One region of the Sporanaerobacter sp. PP17-6a genome, then DNA from elsewhere that is predicted to be linked to it. Evidence: riboswitches for the same ligand, from Rfam matches in the RefSeq annotation. Region 1 holds a riboswitch; the other holds the start of a gene.
The links. A riboswitch is a leader RNA that binds a small molecule or an ion and turns the genes downstream of it on or off. The one in region 1 is predicted to bind cobalamin.
Positions count from the first base shown of each region.

Region 1 (16,656 bases):
ATAGATTACAAAGAAAATTATTTATTTTCACAAAAGCACAGATTATTTTACATTACCCATTACTAAATAAGGAATCCCGATTCAAGGTCAATCCTCGAATCGGGATTCCTTATTTATCTCATGATCAATTCATACAATCTATATAACATCACTGCGGTTTCAGCACGGGTTACATTTTTCTTCGGCATAAAGTTACCGTCAAATCCTCCGACAACTCCATTCTGAACTGCTATGGCTGCAGAGTCCTTTGCCCATGATGCTATGGAATCTTTATCTTCAAATCTATCTAATGCTTTTTCATCTTTATTGTCATATGATTTATTTTTCAATATATTTCCTATTATTTTAATCATTTCTTCTCTCGTAATATTCCCTTTCGGATCAAAGGACGTATCTGATTTCCCGTTGATCAGGCCACTCTGGTATACTGCAGATACCGAATCATAGTACCATTCATCTTTATCCACATCCGCAAAAGGAATGTCTCCATTTGAATTTTCATTTAATTTCAACATTCTGGAAACCAATGCGGCAAATTCCGCTCTTGTAATATTATCCGATGGCACAAACTCACTTTCCGTTTTCCCTTTTATTATACCCTTTACCGTCATAGACTCTATTGCAGATTTCGCCCATTCCACATCCGACGTATCTTTAAATTCCTTACTTCCTTCTTTTACTACGAATTTTCCGCATTTGTTTGTCAAGAACTTTATAGTCTTAGTCGCCTCATCATAAACTCCGCCTACAGACTCTTCGGTTCCGTCTTCATTTATCAGTACTGCTGTTACATTGTCAGGATTTTTTACTTCTCCATCAAATGCTATTTGAACCTCTATGGGTTTCTTAATTTCTGCAGTATTTCCTTTTTCATCCACAGCATTTAACTCCAAAGTCGAACCGTCTTGCTTAGCCGTAAGCTTTACTTTTACCCCAAAGGTGTCCGGTGAAATCTTGATTTTTCCGTTCTCTAATTTTATTTCTTTTTCGGTTTTCAAACCTACGGGTATTTCCACTTCCAACGGTTCTTTTACACTTTCTTTTGTTTCCGTCGATGTCGATTTATCCGAATCGGTTGTTGTTTTTCCCGAACCGTTCGACGTATTTGAATTCGAGTCGTCTGAATTATCGGGTTTTCCTGGTCCTTCAGGTTTCTCAGGTTCCTAGGGTTTTCCCGGTTCCACTTCATCCTCCTTATATACAACTTCAATTTCTGCCGGGAAAGCATCTTCCGCAATATCTATGTTTTCTTTTTTATTTAAAACCGTTATCTTTTGTATTTTTGCCTTATCAAATATTTTACTCCCTATTTTCTCAATAGTTGAAGGAATATCTATTTCTTCTATTGCCACTCCTTGAAATGCACCATAGCCTATTGTTTTTAACCCTTCATGTAAAGTCACTTCTTTTAGGCTTGTACAACTATAAAAAGCAGAGGTATCGATACTTCCAATACTTCCCGGAATATCTATTTCTTCTACTGCCGTAGAACCAAATGCAAGACGGCTTATTGTTTTTAACCCCTCATTTAAAATCACTTCTTTTAGATTTATACAACTATAAAAGGCTTTTTCACGGATGCTTTCAACACTTCCCGGAATATCTATTTCTTTTATTGCCGTTCCTTGAAATGTACCATTTCCTATTGTTTTTAACCCCTCATTTAAAGTCGCTTCTTTTAGGTTTACACAACTATAAAAGGCTTTTTCATCGATAATTTCAACACTTCCCGGAATATCTATTTCTTCTATTGCCGTTCCTTGAAATGCACCAACGCCTATTGTTTTTAACCCCTCATTTAAAGTCACTTTATTTAAGGTTGTACAACTACTAAAAGCATCTGTACCGATACTTTCAACAGGAATTACTTCCCCATTTACTTTAAATTCACTGGGTATGACAATTTCCGTTTCAGTCCCTGTATATTTCGTAATCTCTCTCTTTCCCGCATCAAATTCATATCCCAGTTCTTCAGGAGTTGGAACTTCTTCTTCCGAAGCGGCAGCAAAAGTTTCCGGCTCCGATTCAGGTTCCTCAGGGATTTCACCTTCCGTTTCTTCTTTCTCCGGAGCTTCTGCACCTGTTTCTACATTTTGCTGTATATCCAGCCCAACATCTTCAGCAAATACGAAAAATGGAAAAGAGGCCAACATCATGATCCCTACCAGGACTATTGACAACAACTGTCGTTTCCTTCTTATCATTGTTTCTACACTCCTTTTTTTATTTTAATAAGATGAAAAAACTAAGTTAATCAGCGGCTTCTTACTTTCCATGATACGGCGCCGCCCTTTCCGTGTATCACGGATAATTTTCTCTCTTGAACATTCCCCCCTTTCAAAAGGATTTACATGTTAAATATTCAACCTAATTTTACAGGTTATATTATCCCTCGTCTTCACTTCTTCATCACCTATATAGAATTTTAATTCTTCCAGGTTGTAAGAATCATATCGTTCTTCATTGGTACTTAATTATACGGATTATGCTAAAACAAGCGATAAGAAACGATATCTTATTTTCCTTTGCGTGTAATCCCTCCTTCACTTTCTTCCTTTCCTATTTTGAAATTCAAAAAAATAAACAGCCCTAACTTCCGATAAAAGTCAGAGCTGCTAAACTCATCATGTGTTATAATCTACAATATTATTTATTATATCAAAAAACAACCAAATATAATTTCACATATCCCTTTCATCGGAAGGTAATGCACATGTCTAAGCAGGTATCCTGACTTGTGGATCAAAGCAACGTTTTCCTTCGCCTTCCCATTTATTATCTAAACAGTGACTTCTTGAAGAAACGCTCCCCACTTACAGTGACCGGATCGTTCAGGACTTTCACCTGATTCCCTTTTAATCTTTGTCTTGAGATAAAAAACTTAAACCGTTGATTATTAAATTATTATAAAATTAATCTTTTTATTAGAATGAGTATACCATATAAATCTAACTGCTTCAATATTTAATAATCAAATTTTATATCATTCTTTAAAAAATGACATCTATTATTGCATATATGCAAATATTTTGGCAAAATAAAAAAGTGTCAGATAGTTTTACACTTTTCTTATTTTAATAAGAGGGAGAAATGATTTTCTTTTGGGTCTTTGACATTCGAATAATAAAAAAAATCGCTGAAGTCGTTGAAAATACTTTATTTTTTTGTCAACTTCCAAATATTGTTGTTGCACAATGTGTAATAATATATTATTTGGAGAAAAAAATTTTAAAGGATAAAAACATTACGTACTTTTTAAAAGTTAAAAAAACTGGAACGTCCCATTCTCAAGACTTATCAGAGTTTTTATGCCTTGTAAGTGTCAAAGATGAGGATAATATGTTTTAATTATAAACAACATCATACAAAATTAATATTATTCAAAAATATAATATTTATAAAAAATAAAGAAGATATCGCCCGGATATCTTCTTTATTTTTTACTGAATTCCTCTTAAAAACTTTTAATAAAAATAAATATATTGATATAAAATTATTCTATAACTGTACTCTTACTATCTCCGATTTGACAATCTTTGGACAATGGTCTGGATTCTCTGTTGTCCCATACCATTTTCCTTCAACATAAACTTTTACATTTTCTTCCTCAAAATCTTCTAAATCAGTTTCGTCAAATACAGCTTCTCCATCGTTTATTGTGGCATATATTTTATTTCCTGATTCGCCTTCTAATACAACTCTGCCTTCATCTAACGGAACCGTAATTATCTGCCAATTCCATACATCTTCAAATATCTCTGCATCAACATCTACTGTCATGTTTCCTGATGAATCAAAATTTACATCACTATCGTCAAGGATTGGGAAATAGGTATAAGACGGACATGCATAGTACCATGTAATCTTATCTCCTTCTGCAACTTTAGAATTAGCCGGATCTCCTGCGGAATATCCGTGAAGAACATTATTCACCCTGAACATCCATCCGGAATAATAATCTTCATTGGGAAGATATCTCTTTTCATATTCTCCGTTTATTCCTCTGACATAAATTCCGGAACCCGAACCGGAAGCATCTAAAGGAATGTCATTATCCGAACAAATCCTCTCCAGAACGTCAAAATATGTCTCATTTGTATCTGCAGCAACTTCTTCACTCTCAAATACAATGCCGCCTTTATCCGAGGTGCTCACTATTTTATAGCTTACTGTGGTAGGAGCTCCAAAAGCCATATTGGATAAAAATAAAGTTAACACCAAAACCAGTATACTAATACTCTTAAACTTGTTAATTCCTCTAAATTTTTTCATGATATTTCCTCCTTAAATTTTTTATTTTTTAAAGTAAGATACCTTTTGATATTCTGTATCTCCTCCCTTCTGAAATCTTATGTTTATCCCTTGTCCCCCCTTACCCTAATTTTATAAAATAAATTATAAAAATAAACAGCCCTAACTTCCGATAAAAGTCAGAGCTGTTAAACTCATCATATATTATAATTTACGATATCTATCATATTAAACAGGTTAAGTATAGTTTTACATATCCCTTTCATCGGAAGGTAATGCAATATGTCTAAGCAGGTATCCTGACTTGTGGATCAAAACAACGTTTTCCTTCGTCTTCCCATTTATTTTTTAAACAGTGACTTCTTGAAGGAACGCTCCCCACTTACAGTGACCGGATCGTTCAGGATTTTCACCTGATTCCCTTTTAATCTTTGTCTTGAGATAAAGAACTTAAACAATTTATTATTAAGTTATTAAAAGTTTAATTCTTTTACTATAATCAGTATACCATATAAATCTAATTACTTCAATATTTAACAATCAAATTTTGTAATATTTTTTAAACTTTCTTTAAATGATATTTTATTGTACAAGCATGAATATTTTGGTAAAATAAAAGAAAGGCAATCGGGAAAAAGCAGGATGTGGTGGGAGGTGGTTGATATGACTACAAAAGTAAACATAAAACAATTTTGAATTTTCTCTTTTTTACTTATTCCGTTACCAGCCATATCAATAAAACGGCAAACCATACCACATTTTCTAAATTCATAACTGCAGTATTAAGTTTTAAGTATTTTAAAAATTTTGGTTTTTTATTGATACTACTGTTAAATAACATACTTAAATAAAAAAGAGTCAATATACAATAAACAATACCTGTCATGAAAAATATTGTTTGTCCGTTTAATTTAAAGCAAATCGTAAGAAATATAGCCCATATGCCTTTAAGAAACCCCGCCATTAATTCAACTAATCCGCCTAAAAGACCATTCAACATCCATTCATCTCTGTTCTCCCATAAAATCTTGTCTGTACCTTGAACCTTTGCAGAATATGATAAATGACCTGCTTGTAACAGCATCGTAAATATAAAAAGTAAAAGTGACAATACGCCAAATATTGTTCCAATCAGCAAAAAGTCATATTCCTTCATTTTAATATAAATTGCAAAAGGGATTGGAAGCCAACAAAGAAACATTAATGACATTAACAAGTGTAAAAACCCACTTTCATTGGCTAACAATAATCTTTTAAATGAGCAGGCTATAAACATGAATAAAAGTATTCCGATTACTCCCATAATCACGGTTATAACAATCAACAATAATTCCTCCTTACTCAATACAATTTAGAAAAATAAACCTATTAAGACAATAAACTGAAATATTACATAACGATTATTCATACTAATAATATCACAAAAGAAAAAAGAGAAAAAATTAATCTTTATCTTATAAATCGTATTTTATTTTAACTCTGTCGAAAATCTTTTTCCAGCTCTTACTGAACAGGAGTATAAATACCACATTGGAAATTGCATGGTTCAAATCCACCTTAAAGCTGGTTATACATGACATTAAAAATACCTGAAAGGAAAATGAGTCAGCACCGAAATATAGGACATACCATATATTCATTATCCAGCCAAATAAAAATCCCCATATAAATCCAAATATACTCTGTCCGATTATATTTTTCATAAATTTTGTATTCCTCAATATTCCCGCCGAAACCCCCATCATTCCCCAGCAAAACATCTGCCATATGGTCCAAGGTCCTTGACTCATAAACATATTTGAAGCAAATGCCCCCAATGAGCCGACCATGAATCCTGTTTCCTCTCCAAAGGAAAGAGCAGTCATTATTATAACAAAGGATGTGGCTTGTACACTGGGTATGGCTGCAAAGGGAACCCTGCCAAGAACCGCTGTCGATGCCAGTATGGCAATCAGTACCGTGTTTTCTGCTTTCAATTCTTTCCTTTCAAACTTAAGAAAAAATGGAACTAATGACAAAAAAATTATCAGAATACTGAAAATCATATAATGTTTATCCGTCCACAATACCGAAAATATCAATATAAGTATACTTCCAAGCAAAATTAAAATGATATATTTTTTCGAATTAATCATCAATTATCAAATCCTCCTTGATAACCCCTTGAGGTATTATATCTCTGAATATCCTGTTAATAGCTGTTGTGTAGAAATAATTTCTGCTGAAAAACAGAGAGGGAATATCTTCAACGGCTATTTCTCCGTTAAACAGTAAAGCACATCTGTCGGAATTTTCCGCTGCAAATTCCAAGTCATGAATGGACATAATTACAGTCATCCCTTTGTTTTTCAATTTACCTATAATATGTTTAAGAACATCTTTAGATATAACATCCATCCCCTTAGTGGGCTCATCTAAGAGAATCACATCTGGATTTGTCATGAGTATGGAAGCCAATATCACCTTTTGTTTTTCTCCTCCGCTCAAATCATAGGGATGCCTCTTCAATAAATCTTTTATAGAAAAAAGTTCTATAATCCTTTCGAATTTTTCATTTCTAAAATCCTTATTTTCTTTTTCCTTACATATTTCTTCTTCCACGGTGTCATAAAGAAAATAGCTCATTGGATTCTGAGGGAGATATCCTATTTTAAAATCATTCGATAAGATCTTTCCCCTTTGAGGTTTGAGCATTTTCCCTATTATTTTAAGAAGAGTCGATTTTCCAGCTCCGTTGCCCCCCAATACTGATAATACTTCTCCCTTGTATATTTTCAGGTCTAATTTGTTTAAAATATATGGACCTTCTCTTACATACTTAAATGAAATATCCTTCAAATCCATAATGACGAAATCGAAATTTTTTGAATTAATTTCTTTTCCTTTTATTTTATTTATATCTATGCCGCTGAGCCATCTTCTCCCTTCCCTGACCGTAGTGGGAATATTGCTGATTGCCGGATTCTTCTCCTTTTGAAAATAAAATTGGGTTATTGTCGGAAGAAATTTCATATATAATTTATCTTTCTTATCATATATACTTTTGGCAACCTCCTTAGGCCTTCCGTCATACTCTATTCTCCCATTCTTAATCATAATAATCCTGTCGGCTATAGGAAAAACTTCTTCCAACCTATGCTCAGTCATTAAAACCGTCATAAAGAAATCCCTGTTCAACCTATATACCATCTGAATAAAATCTTTGGCCGAAACCGGGTCAAGCTGAGAAGTAGGTTCATCGAGAAGAAGTACTTTCGGATGAAGACACAGTACCGATGCTAAATTGAGTATCTGTTTCTGTCCTCCCGACATGTTTTTTATCTCATCGTAAAACTTATTTTCCATTCCAAAAAAATTGACTATCTCTCCGATCCTCTTTTTCATCTCCTCCGGGGAATATCCTAAATTTCCTAAAGAAAAAGACAATTCATGGCATACTGTATCCGTCACAATTTGAGTCTCAGGTTCCTGAAATACCATACCTATTTCTTCGGCTGAGATTTTTCTATCCATTTCTTCAATTGACTGCCCTTTATACAATATCTCTCCCCTTTTTTCTCCGGAAGGTACAATTTCCCTTTTCAACTGATTTAAAAGGGTAGTCTTTCCGCCCCCGGAAGGACCGCATAATACTAAAAATTCCCCCTCTTTTACCGAAAAGGAGATATTATCCAAAGCCTTCTTCTTTTGATTGGGATAAGTAAAGGATAAATTTTTTATCTGAATTTGTTCCATTTCAATCTGTCCGTCCCTTCCAAAACAATAGGAATACTCATATATAAAATAAATAATATGTACAAAAATACATCTTTTAAATTAAACAATATATATCCCACTTTCGGATAAATTTCAAATTTTCCGTAACCTAAACCGTGCAAAACAATTATCAAGAATATTAAAAACAAAAGCATCGAAAAAACCGTCCAGTCCCTTTTATCCATCTTGTAGTTATTATAAAAAGTTCTCCTGTGTACAACTCCGTATCCTCTCCCTTTCATGGATCTTGCCGTCTCAATGGATTCTTCCAAGGACCAGGCGATAAGGACATTTAGTATTTTCATTCCGTTTTCCAGCCTTTTTTTAATTTTTCCCTCTTTTGTACTGATTCCCCTTTGCTCCTGAATCAGTGATATATCTTGAATTCTATCCTTTAAAAGAGGCACAAATCTCAATATCATCATGACAATCAGTCCCGTATTCGGTGATATATTTGAAAAAAGAAACAAAATTTTTTCATTGGTCATTATCTGATTAAATGATATAAATACAAAAAGTATGATTAAGAGAGAAAACATCATTACAATCCCGTATACTACTGATTCCAAAGTGATAGGACGGCTGAAAAAATAAAAAATCGTTGTATTTCCTTCATGGGATATGAAAGGGTTTATCAAGGCTACCATCATTCCTATAAAGAGATAAAACTTTAAACTTTTTTTTAAGGCTTTTCCTTCATCTCCTATATAATTGATAAATATGGTTAAAACCAAACCCGTAAATATAAATAAAGGATGCTTTATCATCATGGAAAAAATTATTACTCCTATGTAATATATTAAACAAGGGAGGGGGTGCACAGATGAAAATCCAATATTCCTGTCACGGGCTAAATATTTTTTTTGACTTTCAGCTATATTTTCCATCTGTTCTTCCCTCCAATTAGATTTAATTGTTAATATTCAAAAATTGATATAAGCTCCATGCACATTGAGCTCTTGTAACGGGTTCTTTAGGCTGAAAGTTTTCATATACAAGACCTTTTTCCTTTGCCAAATTTATATACCCTTCAACCCAATCTCCGCCTCCTGTTTTCAGTTTGTCGGCCTCTTCTTCAAGACTTGCCGCTCTTATTAAAATTATCATAAGCTGTTCTCCCGTTATGGGATCTTCCGGTTTAAATGTATCTTCGGTAACTCCGGTGATATATCCCTTTTCCGCACTTACTCCTATATTCCCGTAGGCCCAGTGGTCTTCAGGTACATCATTAAATTTACTTTCTCCCGAATAATCTCTCGCTTCGTTTCTGAATCCCTTCCCGTTGTTCAGCATCTTTGTAAATTCAGCTCTTGTTACGTTATTATCCGGTTTAAAAGTACCGTCGGTATATCCCGATATGATATAGTCATAAACCAAATCCGCCGTTTCTTTAAATGCATAATCTCCCGGTTTATAATCCTTAAAAAGATATTTTTCCCCTTCAGGTCTGTACTTTTCATAAAGCATATCATAAGCCGACTTATTGTTATAGGCATCTGCCATTCCGTATAAAGCTTCATAAGTAGACATACTGTTTTCATATACATCCATCATATCATCTTCTTCCAACACATGAACAAAGCTTCCGTCGGAATTCTGAAATCTCAGAAGAGATGTAACGGGGTTTTGTCCCTTTGCGTTTGTCCATTCAGGCCCCATGGGATCCTGTCCGAGTAAGGTCAATGCCTGTATGGTCCATGCACAGCTTTCGGGATTGTCAGTCCCCCAGGAATGAAATCCCCCATTTGGAAGCTGTTCATCATGTAAAAACTGTATTGCTTTGGCAACTACAGGATTCGATTCATCTTCCCCAAGTATGGCAAAAGCCATCAGTGCTGCCGCCGTCATATCCACATCGGAAACAATATAATCATAATCCTTAGGATTATCAAAGTATTTTACATCCCAAGTAAATCCTCCATCCTTATGCTGTTGATTTTCCAGCCATTCAACACATTTATCCCTATTCGGTACTGGTTCCCCAGCACAATGTAGAGCAATAACCCCAAATATATGAGCATTTATTAAATTGTCCCCCACGGGTTTCCCTGTTTTGTTATCCGCTACGGAATCTGCAAAATGCCCGTTTGGAAGCATTGTATCTTTTACAATCTGAACCAAATTCATCCCGGCAAAGTTTCTCGGATCCTTTCCCGCCGCACAAATACCGATAATGGTTCTCTGAAAATCGGTATTCTTGGTTTTGGAAAGACCGACCCCGTTTTTAGCTTCTTCTTCTCTGAAATAAGCTGCATTTTTTCCGTCTACGGTCCACTTAGGACTGCTTACATCTTCTCCGAATCCGAATAATCCAAGGGCAGGCCAATCCATTATTCCTTGATATTTCCCTGATTTATAGGTTTTATGATAATATTCTATTGTTTTCTGAGCCGCCTTATAAAGCTCTTCCCTTGTTAACGAGGATTCGTTAGCGGCAAAAACACCTGTGCATATATTTGCCGATATAACTAAAACGAGCAATAACGATACAATTATTCTTTTCCTTCTATTCATTCATATCCCTCCCATTATTTTAAATACGGTACTTTTTCAACTCCATTCTTAGAAACCACTGCTCCGAAACAATCCTTGATCTTTTGGGGTTCATTGAGAAGCACGTTATACGCCATTTTAAATCCTTCATCATCAGTTCCGGTTATCATCCATATGGGCTTTGTGCTTCCTATTCCTGCTGCATAAGCATATATTGCCCCTCCCTGATCATAGGAAGAAACAGTTTCCCCTTTAAAGTTTAACGCATGGACTTTCCCCCCTTCAAATTTTGAATTAACTCCGACAAATTTATTTTTTTCATTGATATCCTTCATCAGATTTATTTCTTTTCCCTTGCTGTTTGTTATATTGCTTTGGGCAACCAAATCATTCCAAACGCCCAGCACAATATAATATTTTTTGGGGTTTTCGATAAGTGCTGCATCATACTTTCCTATATCTATTTGTGTAACTCCTTGTTTTTGCAAGCTTTTCTTTAACTTCTCAGCCTCATTGGCATAAGGAGACGTATACAATATTACGGTTCCCGGATTTTTTCCCTGAAATCCGCTCTTAAAAGGTTGAGGATAAGAGCCTATTACTGCGGGTATAAACATTGTTATACTCCAATCGTGATAATCCCACCATATTACATCTCCGGGTTTAGGCCTGTATTCCGCTACCCCTATAGGAGCAAGGATGCCGTTGACCCAATAAAACCAGTCTTCTTCCTTTCTTTCGTCTCCCGTAAAAAATGTATATTTTGATTCAATGCCGTTAATGGCATTAACGAATCCTCCCCCATATGCGGTTTGAATATCAAGATTTCTAAACAGGACTTCCATTCCCACTTCGTCTTTTACCATTCCCACATTTTTCGCAAAAACTTTTTTATGCCCAAATCCTGTAGTAACTATCAGATTAACCTTATATGGACTTTCAATATCTCCCGTTGCTTTATATTCATCGGAATTCTCCTTTGCCGGTGTGCCTTCCTTGTACTTCTTTTCTCCCTGGACAGGCCCTTTATAATTTTTGTATGTTACACCGTCTATCACTACCACATTCTCTTCTTTTTTTGTCTCTTCAGTCTTTTTGTCCTGAGATTTGTCTTGTTCTTCTTTTGTTTCTTCCGTATTTTTATCCTTTTCTTCCTTTTTATCCTCTTCTTTATTTTCTAAAATTTCTACAGGACTTTCTCCCTTTGACCCTGATATGTCATTGTTTTCTTTATTTCCCTTATCTTCAATATTAGTTATTTCTTTAGTATTGCTTTTCCCGCATCCCGTAAGAATTGAAAAGGACATTATTAAAATCAACAAAACAGATATAAACCTTATTACTTTCTTTCTCACACTAATTCCCTCCAAACTTTTTTCTGACCCAAAGATCCGATACAAATAAAATTCCAGCCAAAGGTAAAAATATATAATTCATATTTATATCAGAATAGCTTTTATCCTTTATAGGAAGTGAAAAAATTTCCGTTTCACCGTTTATTACAGTGTATTTACTCATAAGTTCCAAATTTTTATCCTTTTCTTCCTCCAAAAAATATTCCGGAGAATAATCTAAGTACAACACTCTTGTATATAATGAATTTGAACCGTCTTCATTGCTTACCTTTAAATTAACTATATAACTTCCTTTTTTATCTAATATTATATTTTGATTGAATTTTCCTTTTTCATACTGTTTCATAGTGAGTTCGTACTTCTTTCCGTCGGGTTCCGTAACGGATATATCGGCTTTTTCCCCATTTTTTTCAGTATCCACATATATATCAGCATTCCCACCTTTTTGGATAATCTCAATATGATCTTCTCCCGAATTTCTTTGACTTAAAAGATAGTCTATTATATTAGACCAGTTTTTCTCAAACTCTTCCCATTCTATCCAATATTTGCTCCACTTTCCGTTTAAATCGGAAGTCCATACCAAGACATTGCCTGATCCGTATTGCCATTCTGCCAAAAGGGGTTCATCCAAATCGGTTTTCAATATTAAATTTGCCCTGTCCTTTAAGCTGGTGGAAATATACCCTTTTATTTTAGGCAGAAAATTTTCGTTTATTATTCCCAGACTATTGACCAATTGGGGATAAAAGGCTCTTTCGTTTATATACTTTCTTGTGGCCATATAAGTTTCCTTGGCAAATATTTTAGGAATATCTGCCGGATCTTCTACATAATAACTTCTCCCCTTTGTTTCTTCACTTAGATATTTTAAAAACTTCTCATCGGAATCCTTTCCCACGGCAATTGTCGATAAGGTAATTTCCTTTTCTTCCATCTCCTTTAATATATCTTCATACCCTTCCTTTTCCCCTTCCCCGTCGCTCAGGAGTATTATGTGATTTATTTTGGTATTACCTGAAGACAGTGACTTTATACTTTCCTTTAAAGAAGGCATTATCAAGGTCCCTCCCTGAGCTTTCAATTTTCCTATACTTTCTTCAATATTTTTTTTATCCTTGATTTTCCCATAGGGAACAACCCATTCGGCTCTATCCGAAAATCCTATTACTCCTGCCCAATCATTGTCATCCAATATATCTAAAGAGGATATAGCCGCTTCTTTGGCAATTTCTATCTTTTTTACTCCTCCCGTTTCATCTTCCATACTTCCCGAAGTATCTATTGCCAGAACAATTCCCGAATTGGGCTTCTTTTCATTTCCCTTTATCTGACTTTTAACGGGAAGCATCGATTCCAATAAGGTATCCTTATAATTTCCCATGGAGAAGGTGTTCTCTCCTCCTATTACCAGAAGGCCCGTCCCCTCTTCCTTAACACAGTATTCCAAATTTTTTTCCAATTCCTCCGATATATCATCATGGGAAACATTGGTCAATATTATTTCGTCAAACTGTATCAAATAATCAACAGAACCGTTCACTTCTTTCGGAGTATAACGGGATATCTGAATACCTATACTGTTTAAGAGATTAGTCACATTTTTCGTATCTTCCTTTGTGCCCAAAATCAATATCTTTGGGCTCCCGGCGGGATTTAATCCTATGGTGAATACATTATTATAAGAGTTTGCATCTCCGTCAGCTTTTATCTCTCCCTTTAAGCTCTTCCAATCGCTGTCCTTGGGGGAGATATCATATTTTAATGAATTCAAGCCTTTTCTTATTTCTATTCTTTTATTCAGTATCTCCTTCTCATCTCCATAGAGATGAAAATCGGCAGTTGTACCGTAATTTGAATAAATTTCTACCGACAGCGGAAATTCCTCGTTATTATAAATTTTTGCAGGTACTTTCATGGATTTCAGCTGGCAGTCATTTTTATCCGCTCTTTTTAAAGGATATATGAACAAATTAACATTTTCTTCTTTTAATTTTTCTTCTACCTGTTGATAACTTCCCAAATTTTCAATCCCATCTGTGAATAACACAAGATTTTTATTAACATCCTGAGGAAAAGAGTCCAAAGCAAACCGAATTCCGTTCTCAATATTTGTAAAATCAGGGTTTATATTTGTATTAAATGCAAATTTTTCTTTCTTATCGGTCAAAGGCATGTCCGTCATTGCGTTTTCCCCGAAGGAAATAACCTCTGTAAGGTTTTTTTTATCCTTCTTCTGAATTTGTTCGTTTATATATTTTTCTATTGATTCTTTATTTTCAGCCGTGCTTAAGGATCGATCAACCAAAAATACGGTATCGTCTTTTTTATTAACTCTGTGAATTCTTATGTCAAAAAGAGAAAGAATCAAAAGAATAAAAACTCCCGTTCTTAAAATAATCCACAGATTCTTTTTAATTTTAGAAAGCATTTTTGTACACCTTCCATTCCAGTGCTAACAATACCAAAGCCAAAAGAATCAAATAATTTCTAATCGGCTTTAAAGGAGTATAGGAAACGGCTTTTCTTTCGTTGGCAGCTTTATTATTCATATCCCCTACAACCAACTGAAAAGGTGGATTTATAAATTCTTCTTTATCTAAAAGATAATCTTCATCAAAAAACCAGTCGATACTTTCCTTTATAACTACGGGAAAATATGGAGTCATTGCAAAATTGGTATTATTGAAGTCCAATGAAGAATATATGACCTTTTTGCCTCTCTCCATGCCGTAAACCATGAAGGAACCCCCTTCTCCTTTCAGCAAAGGATGGAAATTCTTTATATCCTTTAAATACTTAGCATTGTTTACATATGTCTTGCTCATATCCAAATCGGATAAAAAACTTCCATCATCTTCGTGGATTTCTTCAGCCCGGGTTTTTAACCCGGAAATTTCCCGTTCGGGATCTAAATACCACATGCCTGAATCTTTAATATTATTTGCAGCGGATTGATTATCGGCAAATATATATAAATCAAATTCTTCATCACCGGAAGAAATCTTATCCTTCTTTACATAATTAATTTGAGGAATACTTTTCAATGCACTGTCAAAAAAAGGGTTATCCCCTACTAAAACAACGCTCTTCTTATATTTCTGTCCCACAGGAATCGTATATTTATTGTCTTCCGATAAGGAATCCTCATTTTCTATGCTGACAATAAATACATTTTCTTCATTTTCAGGGTGAAAGAACATATCCTTTTCTTCTTTAGGTCCGATTGACGATTTATCTATAGCCTTGTTCCCTTCTTCATCGGATATTGATATATGAACTTCTTTTTTCTTTGAAGAATAATTTTTTATTTTATATATCAAATCCCCGTTATAATAATCATAGTAACCATATGTAATTCCCAGATTATCAAAATCCTTCCCCACTTTTATTACACTGCCGTCAAAATTTACATCCTTATCCGTTATGAGAACTTTTTCTCCACTAAATTGAGATTTTATCTCCGAGAACTTGTTCAAATTCAGCGGAAGATCCGAGCAGTTTATTTTTTTTAGTATATCAATTCCTTCCTTTTTACTTCCCCTCTCAAGAAGTACATTTTCATCACTGTCTATAAGGACTAAATTTATCCTTACATCATCCTTTAAAGTATGAAGAAATTTGTTTATTTCTTCTTTAGCCAATTGGAAGTGGCTTTCTCCCTTCTCCACAGAATTCATGGAGATGGAAGAATCCAAAAATACCGTTATTTCATCTTCAGCTTTTCCTTTAACCAAATACGGATCCGATAATGCCAAAGCTATTGATATTACAATCATAATCTCTAAGAACAGAAGAAGATATTTATTGATATTTTTTGTCCTGATTCCTTCCGCTTCTTTTAAAACTTCATCCCATATTTTTATACTTGATATCTTTATTTCCTTTTCCTGATGTTTTTTAAAATAAAGAAGCAAAATAAGAGGTATAAGGAGTACCGGCCAGAGGCCCTGCATATTCAAAAGTTTCATTTATATACCTCCAATAGTTTTTCTTAAAATTTCCTGAGGAGAATCGCTGCTTAATGCAAAAGTATAAACTATATCCCTGTTAAGAGACATGTTCCTGTTATTGTCTATAAAGGAGTTAATCTTTTTTTTGTACATATCCTTCATAGTCCTGTTAATATCTATCTTTACAATTTTATTAGTTTCCTTATCAATTAACTTTAACTTATCGTTAACTTCAGGTTCTACTTCATCTTCGGATAATATTTGAATAAATAAAACTTCCTCTCCTCTGCCGCATAAAAAATCCAATACTTTATCAATATTCTCACCAAATCCGTCTGTTATGAGAAAGGTTATTCCTCCTCTTTCTCTGTTGAATTCATTTAATCTTATGATATTTTCATAATCGGTCATGCCCTCACAACTTATGCTATCCAACACTTTAAAAAGTTGATAAAATTTATCTTTACCTTTAATTGATGTTTCCCCATATGTTCTATTATTAAGGGGAATAAAACTGAATATATCTCCTTGGTTCAATGTCAGATATCCTATCCCTTTAGTTAAGGCCTTTGCAAGATCGAATTTCACGGAAGTTCCATAGTCCATTGAAAGGCTGTTATCCATTATCACTTTTATATGTATTGTCTTTTCTTCTGTAAACTGCCTTATATATAAATTTTTGGTTCTCATGTATGCCTTCCAATCGATTCTTCTGACATCATCCTGAGGAATATATTGTCTATGATCATAGAAATCCATGGAATTTCCAAGACTCTGGGATCTATAATTTCCTATCTCCCCATAAGTTAGCTTTTTCCTCGGTTTGATCTTTAAATCACTTATCTGTC
Region 1 is NZ_FMIF01000009.1:39,128-55,783, forward strand. Features, by position in the region: gene PP176A_RS04670 (S-layer homology domain-containing protein) at 114-1,016, opposite strand; gene PP176A_RS04675 (leucine-rich repeat domain-containing protein) at 1,164-2,204, opposite strand; cobalamin riboswitch at 2,704-2,900, opposite strand; gene PP176A_RS04685 (DUF4430 domain-containing protein) at 3,499-4,272, opposite strand; cobalamin riboswitch at 4,524-4,720, opposite strand; gene PP176A_RS04690 (hypothetical protein) at 4,964-5,578, opposite strand; gene PP176A_RS04695 (ECF transporter S component) at 5,706-6,386, opposite strand; gene PP176A_RS04700 (ABC transporter ATP-binding protein) at 6,379-7,986, opposite strand; gene PP176A_RS04705 (energy-coupling factor transporter transmembrane component T) at 7,968-8,894, opposite strand; gene PP176A_RS04710 (S-layer homology domain-containing protein) at 8,917-10,521, opposite strand; gene PP176A_RS04715 (DUF4430 domain-containing protein) at 10,536-11,855, opposite strand; gene PP176A_RS04720 (VWA domain-containing protein) at 11,857-14,286, opposite strand; gene PP176A_RS04725 (vWA domain-containing protein) at 14,276-15,826, opposite strand; gene PP176A_RS04730 (DUF58 domain-containing protein) at 15,827-16,656, opposite strand, start outside.

Region 2 (16,656 bases), on a different contig from region 1:
GGGATACCGCAATACACACAAAATGAACTGGATAATTTGATTTTAACTGCAACTGAATCCGGATTGCAAATTGCTTCCCATGCTATAGGAGATAAATCCATAAATATGGTTATTGATGCTTTGGAAAAATTACCGGAAGAATATAAGAAAAGAGATTTAAGAAGCAATATTGTGCATTGTCAGGTTACCAATGACAGGCTGCTGAAAAAATTTAAGAAATTGAACATTGTTGCTAATGTGCAACCTATATTCTTAAACTATGATATTCATATGGCTGAATCTAGGCTTGGGCCAAGCAGAATTACTAATTCATACAATTGGAAGACATTATTGAACGAAGGCATAAAAGTGGCATTGGGTTCGGATAGTCCCGTTGAGCTGCCTGATACAATGCTTGGTATATATTCGGCAGTAACCAGAAAGGATTTAAATGGCTTCCCAAATGGAGGATGGTTTCCGGAAGAAAAATTGACAGTTGATGAAGCACTTCATGGATTTACTATTGATGCTGCATATTCTTCTTTCAGCGAAGATATTAAAGGTTCAATAGAAATTGGGAAATTAGCCGATTTTGTTGTATTATCAGAAAATATATATGAAATTGAACCTGAAAATATTAAGAATGTTAAGGTCTTGAAAACTTTTATTGATGGTAAGTTAGTATTCGATATCGAAAAGATTTAGGTATATTAGGATAATAAGAAATGCTTCGGATGGATTCAATAAATCCATCTACAAAAATATCGATACACAGGGCAAAACAGTAGGAAAAGCTGAGGATTATAAATTAAAGGAAGATAATTGCTGTAAAAGCTATATATATAATAAATATACCTGGTACTGTAAAATATTATTATATTTTTAGGTTCTCGATAATAAGGCTTTCTAAGGATTCAACTCCTTTGGAATTTAAATGTACACCATCTTGGTCAAAGTACTCAGGATGTTTAGAAGCCGTAGAATACCAGTCAATTAATGTCACATTTTCCCGTTCTTCAGCTTTTTCTTTTAAGATTTTGTTGACCTTGCTTTCCCAGGAACGTGGCACACGAATATTTATTAAAAAGATATGTGATTTTGAGAAAGAATCAAGCAATTTATCAATTTGTTTATTTGTAAAATAGCCATTTGTTCCTAATTCAATGATAACCGCTTTATCAGAATCATTAAATGTGGTATACTTAGCAGCTAAGGTTGCTGCTTCCGACATTTGCCTTCCAATTTTTCCGTCGATTGTAATGTTATTATATTTTTCGTTAAGGCTTGGAGCAATATCTAATATAATAGAATCTCCAATAGCTAATATATCCTTATAAGTTCCATTTTCTGCTGATGAGGTTTTTTCATCATTTTCAGTAGATACTTTTATATCCTTTTTATTGAGGTTTTTATTAGAAGCTTTTTTTTCGGGAGTTTGAGCTGTATTTATTTCGGATGAATATGCTTCGGCCTTTTCTAAGTTTGATTTTATTTTTGCCATACTGGTAATACCAATAGCAAGGGACATGATCACTAAAAATGATATTATAGTGGTAGTTTTTTTTGCTGAGATTAAGTAATGGCAATATTCTCGAAACCCAAATTTTCGTATTGGCAGCTCTATAAAACGATATGAGAATTCTGCAATAATACATGTAATAATTAGTTGAAAAAAGACACGTAAGTATGATGGGTTTCCTATTTCATAAATAAGGGTACTTAAGACCATAATAGGATAATGCCAAAGGTATATTTCATAGGATCTTGTACCAATCCAGCGCATAGGTTTCCACGAAAGTATAGGACCTAAAATTCCTTGTGGATGACAAACACATGCTATAAGTAAAGCCGTGTTTAAACTAAACAGAAATAATCCGCCTCTGTATAAAAAGGAATTATATTCATCTATAAATATGACACTAAAAATAAAGATAGAAAAAGAAATAATGCTTATGAGTTTTAACTCATTTTTTTGTTTCGGAGAAACTTCCTTAGTGAAATGTTTCTTGTTTGCCAAAACAGTTGCTAAAAAGCTTCCTATTAATAATTCAAAAGCACGAGTATCTGTGCCATAATATACACGGCTTGGGTCGGCAGTTGGATCATAAAGTATACCCATCAAAGTTGCTGAAAGCAAAGCTCCAATAAAAACTATACGTGAAAACTTGCCGATTTTTTTAGTGATTTTTAGTCCTATTATAAGTATAAATGGCCATAAAATATAGAATTGCTCCTGTACTGCCAAAAACCACATATGTTTCAAGGGAGATGGTGAGCCAAAGCTATCAAAGTAAGAAATCTTGTGAAAAATAAACCACCAATTAGTTGTATATGAAATAGAAGACATTGCATCTCCTAAGAGGCTTGTCAAAAGTCTATGGTTAAAAAGTATTACCCATAAGACAGTGACTATAATCATTAAATAAGCAGATGGTAATATTCTGCAAAGACGATCTTTCCAAAAAGTTTTTACTTTAAAATTTTCTCCTGTTAATAAAATTTTAGAGGTTACTAAATAACCAGATAGGACAAAAAAGATATCAACTCCTAAAAAACCACCTTTAGCCCAACTAAAGGTGAAGTGATAAAAAACTACAGATAAAATTGCAAAGGCGCGAAGTCCATCTAATCCTGTTATGTAACGACGATTGTGTATAGTGTTCAATATGAAATCTCCTCTACTTCCTATAATATTAATTATAACCTCTAACTTAAGTATATTAGTCTATGGTTTAAAAAAGGTTTCAAATAAGTTATATAAAGATTACAATATAGTTACAAATATTATTGCTTCATCTGTAAACATGGATGAGATAACAAAAAAATGTGGAATATCTAAAGAATTACAGCAGTTTACTACTGAGATACCGAATATGTTCTTCGAAAATTCAGAAGAAATTAAAGCCAAGATAAAGAAATATAATGTATATTTATATATTATCAGTTTATATATTTAATTTCATTGGTAATTAGCGGATGGTTTTCCAAAGTCATATAGATGGAAGAGGGCTGAGAAAATGTTTAACAAAATGGTTTGTGAAAACGGCGTTTATGATGAAAATATCATTAGAAATAATGTTGATAAAATTATAATTTTTTATAAGATATATTTTGAGATAAATAAAAGTAATTGAGGAATTATTTTCGATGGATATTGATTATATAAAAGTAAATAAGTTATAATTGAATTTAAATCAATGATATCAAACTTTGTAACATTTTGTAATAAATGATTTTAATAAAAAATTAGTAGCATTTATTACTTTAGCACTTTTAATTTATAATTCGGAGAAAAAAGTTATCTTTTAATTATGAGGTTATAAACTTATATTGTTTGATATTAATGGGAGAGGAGTTCGGTATAAGATGAAGAAAGTTGTTATTGGAGGGGTTTTATCATTAATCGGAACATTAGGCTTATTAACTGTTTGTATCATAGTTGCAAATGATGTGGTGTCGGGATGGAGTACACCGCCTGGGCGTTTTATGACTACGGTATTTTCTTTAGGAATGACTCCTATATTGGTGTTTTAAGGCGAGAAGTCCTGCCTGAAATAAACAATCGTATTTCGTTGATGGCATTATATGGAGCAACATCGGATTGTAAGGATATATTAATAAATTTCATAGAAGAAGTTTATAAAGGTGAAGAATAAGAAGAAAGATTAAAATAATTATTTAAAGAGGTAGAGAAATGAGTAAAATTGTATTTTTTTGTATACCAGCCTATGGACACACCAATCCAACAATAGAAGTGGTCCGTGAACTTACAAAAAGAGGGCATGAAGTATGGTACTATTCCTTTAGTATGTTCCGTAAAAAGATAGAAGGAGCAGGTGCTAAATATATTGAATGTGATAAGTATGTACCTGAACTGAAGGCTGAAGATGAAAAAAAAATAGGAAAGGATTTTGCAGCGCTTATTGAAATGACAGTGGATACTACTATAGCCTTAGACGAGAAAGTTTGCAAAGAACTAAATGAATTTCATCCTGATTGTATTGTTTCAGATTCTTTGTGTTTTTGGGGAAAATTATTTGCAGCTAAACTGAATATAAAATATGTTTGCTCTACCACTTCCTTTGCTTTTAACCAATATACCGCAAAGATGATGAAACAAAATTTAATGGAAATGGTACGGATGATTAAAGGAATGCATCGTATCAAGAAAAAAATTAAACAATTGAATGACTATGGATATGCTGTTGATAATTTTATTTCTCTCATCCAAAATGACAATGAAACATACACTATTGTGTATACTTCAAAGGAGTTTCAACCGTTAGCGAACACATTTTCAAATAAATATTTTTTTGTGGGTCCTTCTGTTTCCGATATATTGGCGGGACCACGAAATAGTGATAAGAAACTTATCTATATTTCCCTTGGGACCGTAAACAATAAAAATAATGAATTTTATAAAAAATGTTTGATGGCATTTGGTGATGGCGAATTTGATGTTATCATGTCCGTAGGCGAAAGCACGGATATTTCATCGTTGGGAGAAATACCTGAGAATTTTGAAATAAAGAACAAGGTTGAACAAATAAAAGTATTACAAAATACAGATGTTTTTATAACACATAGCGGAATGAACAGCGTTAACGAAAGCTTATATTATGGCGTACCGATGGTATTATTTCCCCAGCATCAAGAACAACGCATGGTAGCTGAAAGAGTTGTGACTTTAGGTGCCGGAGTTTATTTAAAAAATGATAACCCCAAAGATATGAAAGAAGCGGTGCAGACGATTCTAGAATATGATTCTTATCAGGAAAATGCCGTAAAATTATCAGAAAGCCTTAAACTATCCGGGGGTGCAAAAAAAGCAGCGGAGGTTATCGGCAGGATTGCAGAAGAATAGATGTGGCTGAAATAGGATAATTTAGATATTAATGACTATATCCTTGGATTATCAACAGATGAATTTATTAATGGACTGCTGGATATAAATTTAAATACGGAGGAATAACAAATGCATTTAGAAAAACCGGAATGGATTAAAGTAAAAATACAAGGTGGAAATGTATCAGGTAAGGTAAACTCTTTGATTTCAGAACTTTCTTTAAATACCGTATGCAATGAAGCCAATTGTCCTAATAGGATGGAGTGCTATGAAAGAGGAACTGCCACATTTATGATATTAGGTAGAAATTGTACCAGAAACTGTACCTTTTGCAATGTAACTAAGAAAAAGCCCGAAAAAATAAACCCCATGGAACCGGAAAACGTAGCTAAGGCTGTAGCTAAGCTTGGTTTAAAACATGCCGTTATTACATCTGTTACTAGGGATGATTTGGAAGATCAAGGAGCTAATCAGTTTGCAAGAGTTGTAGAGAAAATAAGAAAGACTGCCCCAAAGGTAACAATTGAACTGCTTATACCTGATATGCAAGGAAATAAGGAATTAATAGATATTATCATAAATTCAGAACCAAACATACTGAATCATAATGTAGAAACAGTACCGGAATTATATTATAAGATTAGACCTATGGCGGTATTCGATAGATCTATAGAATTACTTGGTTATGTAAAGAAGACAAAACCAAATATGAGGACTAAATCGGGTATGATGTTAGGCTTGGGTGAAACTAAAGAACAGATAATAAATGTATTTAGAAGATTAAGAGAAGTTGATTGTGACATGCTGACATTGGGGCAATATTTGCAGCCCAGCAAATCCCATATTCCGGTAGTGGAATATGTTACTCCTGAAACATTTTACGAATATAAAGAAATCGCGTTATCCATGGGTTTTAAGAGAGTGGCATCGGCACCTCTCGTTAGAAGTTCTTACTATGCAGAGAATTTTTAAGACATGAAGGGGACGGTAAGACTGCAGAAATATTTCTCTCCGCTTTTGTTCAAAATATTTTTTCCCTCTGTAACGAAACATTCGTTTTTGGGATATATAAGCAGAATCAATTAAAAGGAGGCGAGGTAGTGGGTGCCCGCATTGAAGAAATATACAAAGAATACGCCCAAAGCGTGTACAAATGGAGGTCGAACAGCATTTAAAGGAATGTGACGATTGCCGCTCGGACTATGAAAAGATGAAATCTCCTGTCAATATACCGCTGCCGCCAACGACGGATAAAGAGGTAGACTTTTTGAAGAAAGTTAGGCGCAAGGCCTGGTGTATCGCTGCCTGTCTCTTTGTCATCGGGATATTGATTGGCATTGCCGGCATTTACATTGGGGAAACCGATGACGCACCCGGCGCTGCGCTAATTGGTATCCTGCTGATGATAGGATTAGTGGTGTTTGGCGTAAGAGCTGCTTGGCGCAGACGTTGATGGCAAAGTAAAATTTGTCTTGACAATTGATATCACTATATTTAATATAATAGATGAGAATTGAATATAAGAATGAATAGGGCTAGGGAAGCAGGGTGAAAATCCCTCACGGTCCCGCCGCTGTAAAGGAAGAGTCTTTTCTAAATGTCACTGGGAAACTGGGAAGACAGAAAAGATGATGAATCTTAAGTCAGAAAACCTACCTATTTATTAGCAGAAATAACTCTACGGTGGATGGAGAAAGCTGATTATTATTTTAGAAGAATTTTTGCTTTATTGAATTTTATATAATAAAGATTATTTAATAAGCTTATAAGAACTTCATTAGCCATGATTATTGCTTTAATGAAGTTCTTATTTTTTTATAAAAAGAGAGGATGAAAAAGGTGAAGTTCTATAAAAGGATATTGTTGCCATTAGTTGTGATTATGTTGATATTTAGCGTTTCGGGGTATACTAAAACTACTGAGACAGGCGGGTTGAGCAATACTCAAGACCTTCCCATAACTGTAGAGGGAAATAATTATCCGTTAAAGATAAAGGATTTTCTCAAGAAAGAAACTATCTTAGAAAAGAAACCGGAAAAGGTAGCTGTTTTATCAGGCACCCCCTTAAATATATGGTACGATTTGGGGGGAAAATCCATATGTACGTCTAATATAACAGATAATTTAAAATTGATATCCGAATATAAGAAGGAAATAAACGATCTTCCACAGATAGGGCCTGTATATTCCATAGATATGGAATCCGTAGTATCCCTTAAACCGGATTTAATTATAGCTCAGGCCGGCACTCAAGGGACACAGGCGGATAAATTAAGGGATATTGGGTTTAAGGTGATTACTACTAATATAAGAAGCTATGATGATGTAATAGCAACTTATAATGCCTTCGGCAAGATACTGGGAAATGAAAAATCAGCTGAAGCAAAGATAGAAGCTCTAAAGAATAAGAAAGAAGAAATAGTATCTAAACTGCCCAAAGACAATAAATCCGTGGTCATATTATATATAACAGCCAAAACTATTGCTGTTAAGTTGGACAATAGTATAGCAGGAGATGTAGCTAAAATTTTAAAACTTGACAATATTGCATCCGATTTGCCTCCCGATACTATAGGCTCGGAAACTACTCCGTTGGATGTGGAATACATAGTGAAAAAGAATCCTGATTATGTTCTGGTTACAAGTATGATATCTGATGACGAAGAGGCCAAAAAGACTATGGAAGAGGAATTTAAGAGTAACCCCGTATGGAAGGGAGTAAAAGCCGTTCAAGAGGGACGAGTTATTTATCTTCCCCAACAGTATTTCTTATATAATGCAGGTCCTTATTATAGTGAAGCAATAGAATATATGGCAAAGAGTATATATCCGGAAATATATGGAGAGGTGACTCATCAGGATGGAAAATGATATTTCTCTCAGGGACAAAAAGGGATTTAAAATAACTGTTATTGCTATCTTAGCGATGCTCTTCTTTATATCTTTTATATTAGGGCTTACAAAAGGAACTCTTGAGGTAGAGGTGAAGCGGATATTTGAAGTTATTTCTAAGGATGACGGAAGTCCAGAGAGAATGGTAATTTGGAATATCAGGCTTCCAAGAATGATATTGGCAGCTTTGGTAGGAATAAATCTTGCTCTGTCAGGTGCTATTTTACAAGGGGTAATGAAGAATCCCTTAGCTGATCCCAGCATAATCGGTATAAGCAGCGGAGCAGGACTATTTGGAATTATTGTATTGGTCGTTTTTCCCCAGTATATAAAAATGGTGACTATTGCAGCTTTTATGGGAGCCATGTTGGCTGCCTCCATAATATATCTTTTATCCTGGAAAGGCGGCATAAAAACTATAAGGGTAGTATTAGCAGGAGTAGCTGTATCGTCTCTTTTTGCCGCAGGGATTTCAGGAATATTGGTCTTTTATAGTGATCGGGTCCATGGAGCATTGAATTTTATGAATGGAAGTTTATCATCAAGAAGCTGGCCGGAAGTTTGGACTATTTTACCTTACACTATAATTGGTTTTGTTTTAGCAAATATATTTGCGGACAAACTTAATATTTTGATATTGGGGGACGATGTTGCACGGGGTATTGGCTTAAATGTTGAAGCAACAAGATTTGGATTTACGGCTTTAGCCGCTTTTCTTGCGGCAAGTGCAGTAAGTGTTGTGGGACTTTTAGGATTTGTAGGGCTTATAGTGCCTCACAGTATAAGGTTAGTTATTGGGAACGATTATAGATACATGTTTCCTGCAACTGCTTTATTTGGCTCTGTACTCCTAATGCTAAGCGATACTTTTGCAAGAACTGTTTTAAGCCCCATGGAGATACCGGTAGGAATTGTAATGGCGGTACTGGGAGTTCCTTTCTTTTTATTCTTGCTAAGAAGGGAGTAAAAGGCTAAAGATGAATAAGAATATTATATTATCAATTGAGGGTTTAAGCGTAAGCTATAAAAATAAAGATGTTTTAACGGATATAAATTTACAGATAGAAAAAGGGAAGGTCTATTCTATTATTGGTCCAAATGGCTGTGGAAAGACTACTTTAATACGGACCATTAACAGAAGTATAAAACCTAAAAAGGGAAAGATTTTTTTAAATGGAGAGAATATATTCAAAATGAAAAACAAAGATGTAGCTAAAAAGATAGCCATATTAAATCAAAATAATAATACGATGAACGATGTAACTGTAAAAAGATTAGTTCAATATGGGCGATATGCTTATAAAAATTGGTGGGAGACCGTTGACGGAAAAGATAGTGAAATAGTTCAATGGGCAATGGAGAAGACGGGAGTGATAAAGCTTCAGAACAGAAGAATTAATACCCTTTCAGGAGGAGAAATGCAAAGGGTGTGGATTGCTATGTCTGTTGCACAAAAGCCGGAGATACTTCTGCTGGATGAACCTACTACTTATCTTGATATATGTAACCAATTAGAGATAATGGATCTCATAACGAAGCTAAATAAGGAAGAAGAAATAACTATAGTCATGGTACTCCATGATATAAATCATGCGGTCAGATATTCAAACGAACTCATTATAATTGACGATCACCAATATACGCAAAAGGAGATCCCTGGATTATATTAAAAAGCGGAGCAATTGAAGAAGTCTTTAAAGTTAAAGCCGAAATAACAATGGATGAAGATACGAAAAAACCGAGATTTTATGCGAAAGAATGCATTTAGAAAGTATAGGGAGGTCCTATGGTGAAGATTACTTTTATAACTGTATCAACCCCTGGAATTAAATCCTTAATTGAAGCAGGGAAGGAGATAAACCGACAATATCCTAATATTCTTGATTTAAATCTTTATTACGGAAAAGAAGAGATGAATGATGAAAAATCCAAAAAAATGGCAGAAGATATTAAAAACAGCCATTTGGTTTTTGTAGATTTAATGGGAAGCCCTTCAAGTATAGCGAAAAGCGTATATATAGGTCTTGAAAGCTGCAATGGGAATATAGTTCCTTACGGAAGTTCCGCAAGAGAGTATATGCGTCTCGGAAGTTTTACTATGAAGGGCATGACAGACGGGAAAAACAAAAAGAAAATGAATATGGCTGCCATTGAAAAGATGAAGAGTACGGCGGAAACGCTCGGCAAAATAATGCCGGGCAAGATGAGGGATATGAAAAATTATTTTAGTATACTGAAATATTTTAAGGTAGCGGATAAGTCAAATATTCTCAATATGCTTTACCTCATGTTGAGGGATTATGGAAATATAAATGAAATACCGAGACTGCTGGAACCGAGGGAAGTAGAAGAAGTTGGTATATGTAATCCTGAGACTATGAGATTTTATAAAAATTATGAAGAGTATGAAAAGGACTTTCCCTTTGATATTAAAAAACCCACAGTAGCGATTCTTTTCTACGGCCATAAATATCCTGTAGATACATCGTCCTGTGTCGGAGAAATCAAAAAAAGAATTGAGAAATTTGCAAATGTCATTCCTATTGCAATTTCAGGAGCATTTACAAAGAATGAAAAGAAGATTAAAGATGTGATATTAAAATCCACCAAAACATCTGTGGATATAATACTGAACTTCATGTCCTTCAGGCTTGGAGCAGGTCCCATGGGCGGAGAACCTCAAGCAGGTATAGATCTGCTAAAAAAAGCAGATGTCCCGTATTTTCATCCTTATTTTATGTCAAGAAGAAGGATTAAGGAATGGGAAGAATCAATACAGGGCTGCAGCACATCAGAAATGATGATTTCCGTTATGCTGCCGGAATTAGACGGATGTATCGAAACATATCCTGTCGGGGCTATGACAGAGCCAAGATATGACATGGAATTTGATATTAGAACCGATGAACTTGTGATAATAGAAGAAAGAGTAGACAAATTGATATCCAGAATCAGGTCATATATCAATCTTAGAAAAAAAGAAAATAAAGATAAAAGGATAGCTATTATATGCTATAATTATCCTCCTGGAGAAAGTAATATATTCGGAGGAGCATTTTTAGATACATTTTCATCTGTTGAAAATATATTGAAAAATCTAAAAGATAAAGGTTATAAAGTAAATCCTCTCACTAAAGAAGAACTCATGGGGATATTTACTGCCGGGGGTATAGTTAATTCAGGGAAATACAGTGATAGTTGGGAAAAAATGATTAAATATCCGGATAAAAAATATAGAGAAGAATTAAAGAAAAGTTCTGATTATGAAGACATAATAAAGGAATGGGGACCGTCACCCGGCAGTATAATGGTCAACGATAATAATGAGTTTTTGATTCCCGGGATAATTGAAGGGAATATATTTATAGGATTGCAGCCCACGAGAGGAGTACATGAAGAAATTGAAAAAGTATATCATGATAAAACCTTGCCTCCCCATCATCAGTATTCGGGTTTCTATAAATGGATTAAAGACGAATTCAAAGCAGATGCAATCATTCATGTGGGAACCCACGGCACCTTGGAATTTTTAAAAGGAAAGGAATGCGGTATGAGCGGAAATTGTTATCCGGACAAGCTTCTATCGGATATTCCTCATATATATTTATATTATTGCGGTAATCCCTCTGAGTCGACCATTGCTAAAAGAAGATCCTATGCAAATATAATAAGTTATCAGCCGCCGGTATTTGTACAAGGGGAACTTTACGGAGAATTTGCGGGATTAATATCAATGATAGACAATTATCATCAGTCTTTATCATTAGCTCCCCAAAGCAGCGATGATATATTATCAAGTATATGGGAGCTGGCTGAAAAACTTAATATGCCGAAGAACCTCGATAATATAGAAGGAGAATTATACAGAATGAAGAAAAGCCTCATACCGAAGGGACTCCATATATTCGGGAAAGGGTATACCCCTGAAGAAGCGAGGGAATATGCAAAAGGTCTGCTGAGGTACAACAGAAACGGCATTTTAAGCATCAGGGAATTAATTACAAGAGCTAACGGATGTAGTTTAGATGCTCTCTTAGATAATGATCAGTATGAGACTATAAGAGAGATTGATGAAGAAGCAGAAAAAATTATTGATTATTATTTTGAAAATAGAAAGCTGAAAAAGTCAAAATATATAAATGAAAATAATAAAGATGAATTTATAAAATCCTTGGAATACGGGTGTACAATTATTGAATCATCTCAAAAAAATTATGAAATGGAAGGCTTGATGAGGGTATTGGAGGGAAAGTATAATCCTGCAAAGTTGGCGGGAGATATATACAGGCATCCTGAAATATTGCCTTCAGGATATAATCTGTATCAATTTGATCCCAGGCTTATACCCACTAAAATTGCATATAAGAGAGGGGAAAAGATATGTTTGAATACTCTCGATGCTTATAAAAAAGAAGAGAATTCCTATCCCTTATCTACTGCCGTGGTGCTGTGGGGGCTCGAAACTTCGAGGACTCAGGGAGAAACTTTTTCCCAGATTTTAGCCTATCTGGGGGTCAGGGTTTCGGAGAGCAGCAATGAATGGGATCCAAAATATGACATTATTCCCATTGAAGAACTGGAAAGGCCCAGAATAGATGTAACAATAAATATATGCGGTTTTTTCAGAGACATGTTTCCGAATTTGATAGTAAGCCTTAATGAGATATTTGAAAGGCTTTGGAAATCGGACGAAAGTGATGAGGAAAATTATTTCAAAAGGAATTCAAAAAGAATATACAAAAAGCTTCTTGATAAAGGCTATGATGAAGAGGAAGCAAAAGAACTGGCTATTTCCAGGGTATTCGGCCCTAAGGAAGGAAGCTACGGTACGGGAATAACCAAGATAATAGAAACAAAAAATTGGGAAAAAGAAGAACAGTTGGGGAAAGCTTATATAGACAGTCTGCAACATGTGTATAACGGAAAGGTTCATGGTAAAAGAGTAGAAGGGCTTTATGAAGAAAACCTGAAAACCGTAGAGATTATTTCTCAAATAAGAAGCAATCATGAATATGAAATTACGGATTTGGATCATTATTACGAATACTTCGGAGGATTATCGAAATCAGTGGAAATGGTAAAGGGGCAAAAAGCCAAAATGTATATAACCGATACGACAGGGGACAGGGTTCTCAGCGAAAGTGTGGAGAAATCCATAGAAAGAGGAATAAGGACAAGGGTATTAAACCCAAAATGGATTGACGGAATGCTCGAGCACAAATATCACGGCGTTCAGAAAATTGCCGACAGATTTGAAAATGTTTTAGGCCTTGCGGCAACTACAAATAGTGTGGAAGAGTGGATTTATGAGGATATGTATGATTCCTATGTGGATAATGAAGAACTTAGGAAAAGGCTTATTGAGAATAATCCCTTCGCTTATATGGATATACTTGAGCAGATGACGGAGTATTACAACAGAGGATATTGGAAGGCGGATAAAGAAAAGATAGACAAGATTAAAGAGCTCTATTTGGAACTTGAGGGCAATATTGAAGAGAATTTATAAAGAAAGGATGCAAATATATATGGAAAACAACGGGTTGATATATCCTTTTTCTGCTATAGTGGGACAAGAAGATATGAAGAAGGCTTTGATATTAAATATTATAAATCCTCGTTTAAATGGGGTTCTGATAAGAGGGGAGAAAGGAACAGCAAAATCTACGGCAGTAAGAGCACTGGCGGATATTCTTCCTGAGAGGGAACAAATAGCAGACTGTATTTTTTCCTGTGACCCTAATGATGATAGCTTTTGGTGCGAAAACTGCAGGGCTAATTTCAACAAAGAAACCGGAAAAATCAAAAAAGGGAAAATGAGAGTGATTAACCTCCCCGTCAGTGCCACGGAAGACAGGGTTGTGGGGACATTGGATATAGAGCAGGCAATAAAAAAAGGAGAGAAAAGATTTGAACCGGGAATCTTGGCGGAAGCCAACAGAAATATTTTATATGTAGATGAGGTAAATCTTTTGGATGACCATGTGGTTGATGTACTGTTAGACGCAGCAGCTATGGGGGTTAACTCCATTGAAAGAGAAGGAATCTCCTATACTCACCCCTCAAGATTTGTCCTGATAGGAACCATGAATCCTGAAGAAGGGGATTTGCGGCCTCAGCTCATAGACAGGTTTGGACTTGTGGTGGATGTACGGGGTGAAAGAGATGTTGATTCACGGGTTGAAGTAATTAAACGAAGACTTAGTTTCGAGGCAGATCCCAAAAAATTCGTAAAAGAATATGAAAATGAACAGAAAGAATTGGCCGGTCGGATGGAAAATGCGAAGAAAATATTAAATGATGTGGTTTATTCGGAAGGATGCTTAAGTGTTGCAGCAGAAATTGCCATAGCCATGAAAGTAGACGGTCATAGGGCGGATATAACTTTTATGAAGGCAGCAGTAACCAATGCTGCTTACAGAGGAGATACAAAGGTAGATAAAGAAGATCTTTTTATAGCCGCAAAGCTGTCCCTTCCCCATAGAATGAGAAAAAAACCATTCGAGGAGGGAGTCATTGATTTTGACAGAATCAATGATATTATTGAAAAATCGGTGTTGTAAACGGAAAGGAATGAGGTTTAACTATGTTTAGCAATTGTTTTCCTTTTTCGGCGGTATTGGGTCAGGATAGGATTAAAAGGGCTTTGATACTGAATATAATTAATCCGAACATAGGCGGGGTTCTTATAAGCGGAGAAAAGGGGACAGCTAAGTCTACATTGGTAAGAGGATTTTCAAATATAATTGATTCTATGGATGTAGTGGAGCTGCCTTTAAATATTACCGAAGATAGGCTTGTGGGAAGTATAGACATAAAAAAGGCCGTAAATGATGGGCAAAAAACATTTGAAAAGGGAATTCTATATAAAGCCCATAATCAGATATTGTATGTTGACGAAATAAACTTATTAAGCGAGCATATCGTAAATATACTTTTAGAAGTTTTATCCACCGGAATTAATGTAGTAGAACGGGAGGGAATATCATATAGCCATCCTTCAAAATTTATATTGGTAGGTTCCATGAACCCAGAAGAAGGTCTTTTAAGACCTCAGTTGTTGGACAAGTTCGGTTTGTATGTGGAAGCTAAAGGAGAAACAAATGTAGAGAATAGAACAGAAATTATTAGAAGGCGGTTGGAATATGAAAAGAACCCTAAGAAATTTTGTTTAAAATGGGAAAAGAAAGATATAAAGATAAAAGAAATAATTGATATGGGCAAAGAAATAATAAAGAGGATTAAAGTAGAGGATGAGGATTACGGATTTGCAGTGGGCCTGGCAAAGCAGGGGAATTGTTTGGGACACAGGGCAGATATAATATTAATTGAAACCGCCAAAGCTATAGCGGCTTTTAATCAAAGAAATAGGATAATGGAAGATGATATTAAAGAAGCAGCATCTTATGTACTGCCTCATAGAATAAGAGAATTGACACCTCTTGAAGAGTCAGAAACATCTATGGATGATAATAGAATGGAAAGAAACAATACCGAAAATTCTCCGAGGGAGGATAGCGATACAGTTCAGAAACCTTTACCTGAAGAAGAAAATATGACTTCAGATACTAAAAAAGAAGGAATAAAAGAAAGTATAGAGGACATTGTAGGCGGAAAGCAAAAGATAAATATTAATATGGACTTCGGAAAAAAATTCAGCAATAAAGGTTCGGGAAAGAGAGCCAAAGTAAAGACGGATAGCAGTAAAGGAAGATATGTAAAGTACAAGATGCCTAAGGGAAAAGTAAAGGATATAGCTTTTGATGCCACTCTTAGGGTAGCGGCCTGTAATCAGAGAAACAGGGATAAAAAGGGGATGGCTATATGCATAAAGTCTCAGGATATACGAGAAAAGGTCAGAGAGAAACATACAGGGGCAACGATTTTATTTACGGTAGATGCAAGCGGCTCTATGGGAGCAAAGAGAAGGATGGGAGCTGTAAAGGGAGCGGTGCTTTCATTATTAAAAGATGCGTATCAGAAGAGGGACAATATTGGCGTTATTGCCTTCAGAAAAGATAAGGCAGAAGTACTATTGAATATTACAAGAAGTGTGGACTTAGCCGAAAAATGCCTCAAAAAATTGCCTACGGGAGGGAAAACACCCTTAGCCGCAGGGCTTTACAGCACATATCAGGTTCTTAAAGCAGATAAGATAAAAAATCCCGATTCTTTGCAATATCTTATTATAGTTTCCGACGGGAAGGCAAATGTTCCTCTGAAATCGGAAAATGCTTTGGAAGATGCCTTTATCATGGGAGAAAAAATAAGGAATGAAGGCATTAAAACTATGGTAATCGATACGGAAAGAAACTATATTGAATATGGGTTTGCAAAGGAATTAGCAAAAAAGATGGACAGCGAATATATAAAAATCAGTCAAATATCAAAGACGGATATTAATGCAAGTATAAAAAGTTTGCTTGATATAAATAGATAAAAAGGAGGAAAATGGTATGAAAAAAAGTATATTATTATTGATAGTTGTATTAGCAATGGGTATAATGTCAGGCTGCGGGAATAAAAATGAGAATGAGCAGAGTAATGTACCTGCAGATAATACCCCAAAGGAATCAAAGTTTGAGGAGAAAGACGGTCTTTTAGTGTACTTGGACTTGAAAAACAGTCCTTTTGAAGAATCAGGCCTAAATATATCGATTAAAAAGGGTGAAGACGGTTATGCCGATTTTGTAAAGACCGATTTAAAGGGAAATGAAACTAAAGATTATTACAAATTTGATTATTCAACAAATACTGTAGAAAAATATTATTATGTTTCCGCAATGGGAACGGCATATTACTACTATTATGATTTAGAAAAAGATGAGCTATCAAAAGTGGAAGACGGGGACCATAATGATGTTACCGAAAAAATGAAGAGTTCGGGCAGATGGGACTCTGCCGCAGAAAAAGCAGCAGAAGAGATAAAATCTCTTCAG
Region 2 is NZ_FMIF01000017.1:13,717-30,372, forward strand. Features, by position in the region: gene PP176A_RS08475 (amidohydrolase) at 1-684, shown strand, start outside; gene PP176A_RS08480 (acyltransferase family protein) at 854-2,644, opposite strand; gene PP176A_RS16230 (hypothetical protein) at 3,346-3,513, shown strand; gene PP176A_RS08490 (macrolide family glycosyltransferase) at 3,674-4,843, shown strand; gene lipA (lipoyl synthase) at 4,955-5,797, shown strand; gene PP176A_RS16055 (hypothetical protein) at 5,979-6,278, shown strand; cobalamin riboswitch at 6,340-6,499, shown strand; gene PP176A_RS08505 (ABC transporter substrate-binding protein) at 6,665-7,696, shown strand; gene PP176A_RS08510 (FecCD family ABC transporter permease) at 7,686-8,684, shown strand; gene PP176A_RS08515 (ABC transporter ATP-binding protein) at 8,695-9,387, shown strand; gene bchH (magnesium chelatase subunit H) at 9,507-13,226, shown strand; gene PP176A_RS08525 (ATP-binding protein) at 13,246-14,280, shown strand; gene PP176A_RS08530 (magnesium chelatase subunit D family protein) at 14,304-16,157, shown strand; gene PP176A_RS08535 (hypothetical protein) at 16,174-16,656, shown strand, end outside.
Region 2: another riboswitch for cobalamin. It lies ahead of PP176A_RS08505 (ABC transporter substrate-binding protein); the one in region 1 lies ahead of PP176A_RS04685 (DUF4430 domain-containing protein).